One region of the Mixta intestinalis genome, then DNA from elsewhere that is predicted to be linked to it. Evidence: predicted binding sites of a transcription regulator. Region 1 holds the regulator's gene; the other holds the start of a gene.

Region 1 (3,866 bases):
GAAACATCTCAATGACGATATCACAACCGCCAACCAGCTCGCCGTCTACCCACAGCTGAGGGAAGGTCGGCCAGTTAGCATATTTCGGCAGCTCTGCGCGAATATCAGGATTTTGCAGGATATCCACATAGGCGAAGCGTTCGCCACAGGCAGAGAGAGCCTGAACCGTCTGAGCAGAAAAACCACAGCTTGGCAGCTTTGGCGAACCTTTCATGTACAGCAGGATCGGGTTTTCTGCGATCTGGCGCTGAATTTTTTCAACAGTACTCATAATTGCCTTCCTTAAATAGCTTGCTTCGTGTCAGATGATTGTAGCGACTGTAACGGGTCACTGAAAACGACATTTTCTGTAAGGTTAATACTGGCAGGGAAACCAATAAAAATTGCACAGAAAATCGACGCTGCTGTCACTTCGCTAAAATGGAAACTAATTAATAACTGGTAATAATTTCGTTGGGATAAGCGCCTGTTTCCGCTTATTTTTACATCTTAATGCAATTAAAGTTTAATCTACTGCAAAAGCTTTACCTTTTCAGAAAAAGTTAGATTAGAATTGGCCTTCAGGGGTCTGTCGTTACGACAGAAATATGTTTAACTTTGCGCGCTTATCGCGCCTTTATTGTAGCTACGCCATGCGTTTACTGATTGCGCTTTTTATGCTGGCCTTTGCTCAACTGTTTTTTAACGTTGCGCAGGCTTCTCCACAGGCACCGGTTAAGGCCAGCCAGCATAAAATTGATAAAAAGAGCGCCCGTGAAGATGAACGGCGCAAACGTCGCCCGGTAAAAACCACCAGCAAAAAATCCCGCCTGACGACGGCTGAAAAAAGCAAGCTGAATAAGAAAAGCAAGCCGGTGAAAAACGGCAGTGCCAGGCTGACAAAGGTAGGTCACCACGCGGCTACTGTCACCGCTGCCAAAAGCGGCAGCGCAAAAATGAGCAGTATCAAAACGGCTAAGTTGCGCTATGGACATCACCGTGGTGAACTGCATCATGATGAAGTTGAATTCACTGACGCGACCCACGGGCCGCTGGTATTGACCAGAGCGCACCGTGAGCGTTATCAACGGGCGCGTGAAACGGCAATGAATAAGCTGATGAATCAGCTGGGTAAACCTTACCTCTGGGGCGGTTCCTCGCCGCATACCGGCTTCGACTGTAGCGGTCTGGTCTGGTATGCCTATAAAGACGTGTTGAAATTTAAGATTCCCCGCACCGCCAATGAGATGTATCACCTGCGCGATGCTGCTCCGGTAAGCCGTGGGGCGCTGGAAAAAGGCGACCTGGTCTTTTTCCGCATTACTAACCGCGGCGCTGCCGATCACGTTGGTGTTTATCTCGGTAACGGGCGCTTTATTCAGTCACCGCGTACCGGTAAAGATATTCAGATTAGCCAGCTGAGCGATGATTACTGGCAGCGGCATTATGTTGGCGCACGCCGGGTGATGACGCCCAGAACCGTTCGCTAAGCAGTTGCGCAATAAAAAAAGCCTGTCTGATGACAGGCTTTTTTTATTACTGAGGCTTTTCCCTAATGCGTTGCAGCAGTGAGGCTGAACGCAAGAATCAACGACAGCGCTGCGGCGGCGGTACATAATGCCAGCTTCAAATCCGTGCTCAATCCGCCCTCCCTTATTAACCACAAAAAAAATGAGGGATTGATTTTCCCATACTCGTCGGTAAAAATCTCGTTTTCTTTGCGCCAGCTTGGTAGAATCCCCGCTTTGCGTTGCGCAACAGCGGTCAACTGCCGCTGTTAGTCCCTTTTTATAAAGACGTCCCGCCCGCCAGACGTACCTCAGCCAGCATAACGACAATCGCCAGGTACGCTGAATTACGCTATGGGGACGCAAACGTTTAACATCAGGCTTATCAACCTGTTATGATAGGCGCAGGAGTTATTTTTTAATGGCAACAATCAAAGATGTCGCGAAGCGTGCCGGCGTTTCTACCACGACGGTATCACACGTCATCAATAAGACCCGTTTTGTCGCGGAAGATACCCGTGAAGCAGTGTGGGCAGCAATCAAGGAACTACACTATTCACCAAGCGCGGTAGCGCGCAGCCTGAAAGTTAACCACACCAAGTCGATTGGCCTGCTGGCGACCTCCAGCGAAGCGCCCTATTTTGCTGAAATTATTGAGACCATAGAGACGCGCTGTTTCGCACAGGGCTATACCCTGATTTTGGGCAACGCCCATAACGATTTGCAAAAACAGCAGGCTTACCTGTCGATGATGGCGCAAAAGCGCGTGGATGGTTTGCTGGTTATGTGCTCTGAATACCCTGAAGCGCTGTTAAAAATGCTTGAGGAGAACCGCAACATTCCGATGGTAGTCATGGACTGGGGCGAATCACGCGGTGATTTTACCGATACCGTGCTGGATAACGCCTTTGAAGGCGGCTATATCGCCGGGCGCTATCTGATCGAGCGTGGCCATCGCGACATCGGCGTTATTCCCGGACAGATGGAGCGCAACACCGGCGGCGGACGACTGGCCGGGTTTATGAAGGCGATGAACGAAGCCAGCGTTACCGTACGCGATGAATGGATCGTACAGGGCGACTTCGAACCGGAATCGGGCTATCGCGCCATGCAGCAGATTCTGGCGCAAAAGCAGCGTCCCACCGCAGTATTCTGCGGCGGCGATATTATGGCGATGGGCGCCATTTGCGCAGCAGATGAGATGGGCCTGCGCGTACCGCAGGATATCTCGGTCATCGGCTACGATAACGTACGCAACGCCCGCTATTTCACGCCAGCGCTGACTACCGTGCATCAGCCAAAAGAGCAGCTGGGCGAGGCCGCCTTCGATATGCTGTTAGATCGTATCGTCAACAAACGCGAGGTATCGCACACCATTGAAGTGCATCCTACGCTGATCGAGCGTCGCTCGGTTATCGACGGTCCGTTCCGCGACTATCGCCGTTAATTGTTCCTGCTCAGGAGAGCACCTTCTCCTGAGCAACCTGCTCTTCCCGCAACCACTCCCGATTTAACGTCTCGGTATCCCCTAAATAATCCAGCAGCCAGCGCAGCGCGGGCGAGCCGCTTTGTTCTGCCCAGCTGACGCAGCAGTGGCTGTCTGGAAAAGGATCGGGCAGCGAGATCTCTTTTAGCAGGCCTGATGCCAACGGCGGCGCGGCAAAATGACCGGGCACCATACCGACACACAGCCCGGCGCGCAGACAATCAAAGGCGCTTTCCCAGTCGGGCACCACCAGCCGCCGCTGATTATCCAGCGTCCAGGTGGTACGGCGCGGTAAGGCACGCGAGGTATCTTCCAGTACCAGCGAAGGCCAGGGGCGAATATCATCCTCCTCCAGGCAACCTGATTTTTCCGCCAGCGGATGCCCGGCGCTGACCACACAGCGCCAGTTCAGCGCGCCCATATCCCGAAAGGCAAAGCGTCCGCCAACCGGAACGGCCTGGGTAGCGCCAATCGCCACATCCACGCGTCCATCCGCCAGCGCATCCCAGACGCCGTTAAAGACTTCCGTCGTAATAAGGAGTTCCATATCAGGAAAGTGTCGGTAAAAATCAAGCACCAGCTGGCGCGTACGCTGCGGCTTAACGATCCGATCGACAGCGATACTGAGCTGCCCGCGCCAGCCGTTAGCCACCTGCTGGCACTGCCGACGCGTGGCGAGCATTTTTTTGATAACAGATCGCCCTTCGCGAATAAAAAGCTCGCCCGCTTCCGTTAGCACCACATCGCGATGGCGTCGTTCAAACAGCGGTACTGCCAGCCATGACTCCAGCTGCCGTACCGTATAGCTGATAGCGGAAGGAACCCGATGTAATTCGCTGGCGGCGGCTGAAAAACTGCCGGTACGTGCTACGGCATCGATAACTTCAAGCGCA
Region 2 (3,866 bases), 1.6 Mb from region 1:
GCTTGGCAAGCTGATGGCGTTTTACGATGACAACGGCATCTCCATTGATGGTCATGTAGAAGAGTGGTTCAGCGATGATACCGGCGCGCGCTTTGAAGCCTACGGCTGGCACGTGGTGCGCGGCGTAGACGGTCACGATGCGCAGGCCATTAAGAAAGCGATTGAAGAAGCGAAAGCGGTCACCGATAAGCCTTCTCTGCTGATGTGCAAAACGGTTATCGGCTTTGGCTCACCGAATAAGGCCGGTACGCACGATTCACACGGCGCACCGCTGGGTGAAGATGAAGTGGCTCTGACCCGCAAACAGCTGGGCTGGGAATATGCGCCGTTCGTTATTCCGCAGGAAATTTACGCCGAGTGGGATGCGAAAGAAGCGGGTAAGGTAAAAGAAGCTGCATGGCAGGAGAAATTTAACGCATATGCTCAGGCTTTCCCGGAGCTGGCGGCTGAATTCACCCGCCGCATGAGCAATGAACTGCCGGCAAACTGGCAGGAAGAGTCACAGAAATTTATCGAACAGTTACAGGCTAACCCGCAAAAAATTGCCAGCCGCAAAGCGTCGCAGAACGCTATCGAAGCCTTTGGCAAGCTGCTGCCGGAATACCTCGGCGGTTCCGCCGATCTGGCACCGAGCAACCTGACCATGTGGTCCGGTTCAAAAGGTATCAATCAGGACGCAGCAGGTAACTACATTCACTACGGCGTACGCGAATTCGGTATGACCGCTATCGCCAACGGTATCGCGCTGCACGGCGGTTTCCTGCCTTACACCGCAACCTTCCTGATGTTTGTAGAATATGCGCGTAACGCGGTGCGTATGGCGGCGCTGATGAAAGTGCGCCAGGTCATGGTCTATACCCATGACTCTATCGGCCTGGGTGAAGATGGCCCAACGCATCAGCCCGTTGAGCAAATGGCCAGCCTGCGCGTTACGCCGAACATGAGCACCTGGCGTCCGTGCGATCAGGTTGAGTCAGCCGTTGCCTGGAAATACGCTATTGAGCGTAAAGATGGCCCGACTGCCCTGATCTTCTCCCGTCAGAATCTTGAACAGCAGCCGCGTACCGCAGAGCAGTTAGCAAACGTCGCACGCGGCGCCTACGTGCTGAAAGATTGTGCAGGCCAGCCGCAGCTGATCCTGATCGCTACCGGCTCTGAAGTTGAGCTGGCGGTAGCCGCCTGCGAACGCCTGAGTGCGGAAGGCTATCGCGTTCGCGTGGTTTCCATGCCGTCAACCGATGTGTTTGACAAACAGGATGAAGCTTACCGTGAAGCGGTGCTGCCGAAAGCGGTCAGCGCGCGCGTAGCAATCGAGGCGGGTATTGCCGATTACTGGTACAAATATACCGGCCTGAACGGTGCGATTATCGGCATGACTACCTTTGGTGAATCAGCACCTGCCGATCAGTTGTTTAAACAGTTTGGTTTTACCGTGGATAACGTGGTAGCTAAAGCGAAAGCTATTCTGTAAATGGCATGGGATTCGTCGGGGCTACCGACGAATCCCTGATCCGTTAATGGCGTCCTGCCTGTTATTTATGGCAGGCACCATCATCAGCGTATTTATTAACTAATACGATGTGAATTAATATCCTGGCGGGATAGCTAATTACTCAGAATTATAATTTTTCCTGCACGTTATCTAACACCTGCTGAATCATGGTTAATTTTTCTACGCCGCTCTCTTTGTTAGCGCTTTTATTCTCCGACATCTCTTTTTTAGCCCCTCCCGGTTTTGATACCCCATAAAAGCGACCGTTTTTATTAATTGAAAGATCGTCACTTTCAATTGTGCCATCCATCAGGCCATTAGCATTAATTTCTACAATGGCGCTGGCGCACAGACCTTTAACCTTGCCGTCTACGACCACTTTAGCGGCATAGATTTCGCCCTCTACGGTACCTTGTCCCAGTACGTATACCGTTTTTTCCGCCATAATCTTACCGTCGATAGAGCCATTAATTTTCATATCGCCGGAGGCTTTAATTTCACCGTTAATATGACAGCTCGAAGGTATTATGGTGGCCTCGCGATCAACCACTATTGCTGCTGACACCGACTCTTTATTCGTAGGGGCTGGCGGTGGTTCCGGATAAATAATGCTTTCCGGTTTTTCAGGTTCATAATTATTTTCCGGGAAATTATCTTTTCGTTTAAACATAGTCAGTCCTTTGTCTGATTTCAGAGTGCGAATAAAAAATAAAGTAATGAAAAAGGCAATAACCGTTAGCGCTATTATTACCAGCCAGGTTAATAGCTCCCACGCATTTGCCCATTCAAGGCAATAGGCCAGCAGCGCCACAGCCCAGGACAACCAGATGCCCCAAAGCAGGTTATAGTTCATAACGTCCTTTTAAAAGAACCAGGAAAGGTCAATACCAAGCCGTCCAGGTGTTTCTCTTTTACCTACAGATAACCTTCGCTCTCAGGTTTCGGGTGCCCGGTTTTACCAGATAGTCCCGCGTTACCTGCGAAATAGTGCAGCGTTTTTCATCCTACGCTGCGGACTAAAGATAAAAAGAAACCATAAAGGCAAATTACCTTACTATGACGGAAGTCTGCAACTGTGCCGACAGTACCAAATTTTATGCAAAATTGTGATCTATGTCAGAATTTTGTTTTAAGGGTTGATCGCTGTCATTTTAATTATTCCTTGTAACGAATATTCTGGCTGAAGCGTTTCAGTAAAACGATTACCTCTTCACTTGTACAGCGCAATCACAGATTTTTTCCTCTGTACAAATCGAAGCGGCTGGCTCAGGCTATTGGCACGTTTTTATCAGGTTGTGACGCAGGAGAATTATGGCCCTTCGCGTAGCGATTAACGGCTTTGGACGCATTGGACGCAGCGTATTGCGTGCGCTGTATGAAACCGGGCGTCGGGCAGAAATGAACGTCGTCGCCATTAACGAGCTGGCGGAGTCCGCTGGTATGGCACACTTGTTGAAATATGACACCAGCCACGGTCGTTTTGCCTGGGAGGTGCGTCAGGAGCGCGATCTGATGTGGGTGGGCGAAGATACAATTCGTTTGCTGCATCAGAAAAATATCGCCGATTTGCCGTGGCGGGAGCTAAATGTCGACGTGGTGCTCGACTGTACCGGCCTGTGGGGTAATCGGGCAGATGGCGAAGCGCACCTACAGGCGGGAGCGAAAAAAGTGCTGTTTTCTCATCCTGGCGGCAGCGATCTTGATGCAACCATCGTCTTCGGTGTGAACGAGAGAGCGCTTAAGCAGACCGATCGCATTGTTTCCAACGCCTCCTGCACCACAAACTGTATTATTCCGATTATCAAGCTGCTGGATGACGCGTTTGGCATTGAATCCGGTGCCATTACCACCATCCACTCCGCGATGCACGATCAGCAGGTTATTGACGCTTATCACAGCGATCTGCGCCGTACGCGCGCCGCCAGCCAGTCTATTATTCCAGTAGATACGCGGCTGTCAGCGGGCATTGGACGTATTCTGCCGCAGTTTGCCGATCGCTTCGAAGCGATCGCCGTACGCGTGCCAACGATTAACGTGACGGCGATGGATTTGAGCGTCAGCGTGCGTGCAGCAGTAACGGCCAGTGAGGTGAACGCCGTGCTGCAAAATGCCTCAGTAGGGGCTTTTAGTGGTATAGTTGACTATACGGAAATACCGTTAGTCTCGATCGATTTTAATCACGATCCGCATAGTGCCATAGTGGACGGCACGCAAACGCGGGTCAGCGGTCACCACCTGATTAAGACTTTAGTCTGGTGTGACAACGAGTGGGGCTTCGCTAACCGGATGCTTGATACATCCCTGGCGATGGCCGCATGCGGTTTCAGGTAAGACGCGGATGCGTCTGACAAAACTTATGAGAATCAACGAGAGG

Evidence for each region. The regulator PurR, encoded in region 1, represses purine synthesis genes. The targets are predictions, from matches to a motif close to CANGCAAACGTTTGCNTG.
Region 2: the regulator PurR is predicted to act here: its motif matches at 2,684-2,701, upstream of epd (erythrose-4-phosphate dehydrogenase).

Annotation. Positions count from the first base shown of each region.
Region 1 is NZ_CP028271.1:1,249,393-1,253,258, reverse strand. It holds gene C7M51_RS05925 (Grx4 family monothiol glutaredoxin) at 1-274, opposite strand, end outside; gene C7M51_RS05920 (C40 family peptidase) at 633-1,469, shown strand; gene cydH (cytochrome bd-I oxidase subunit CydH) at 1,532-1,609, opposite strand; gene purR (HTH-type transcriptional repressor PurR) at 1,909-2,934, shown strand; gene punR (DNA-binding transcriptional activator PunR) at 2,945-3,866, opposite strand, start outside.
Region 2 is NZ_CP028271.1:2,861,683-2,865,548, reverse strand. It holds gene tkt (transketolase) at 1-1,471, shown strand, start outside; gene C7M51_RS13185 (bactofilin family protein) at 1,620-2,303, opposite strand; gene epd (erythrose-4-phosphate dehydrogenase) at 2,804-3,823, shown strand.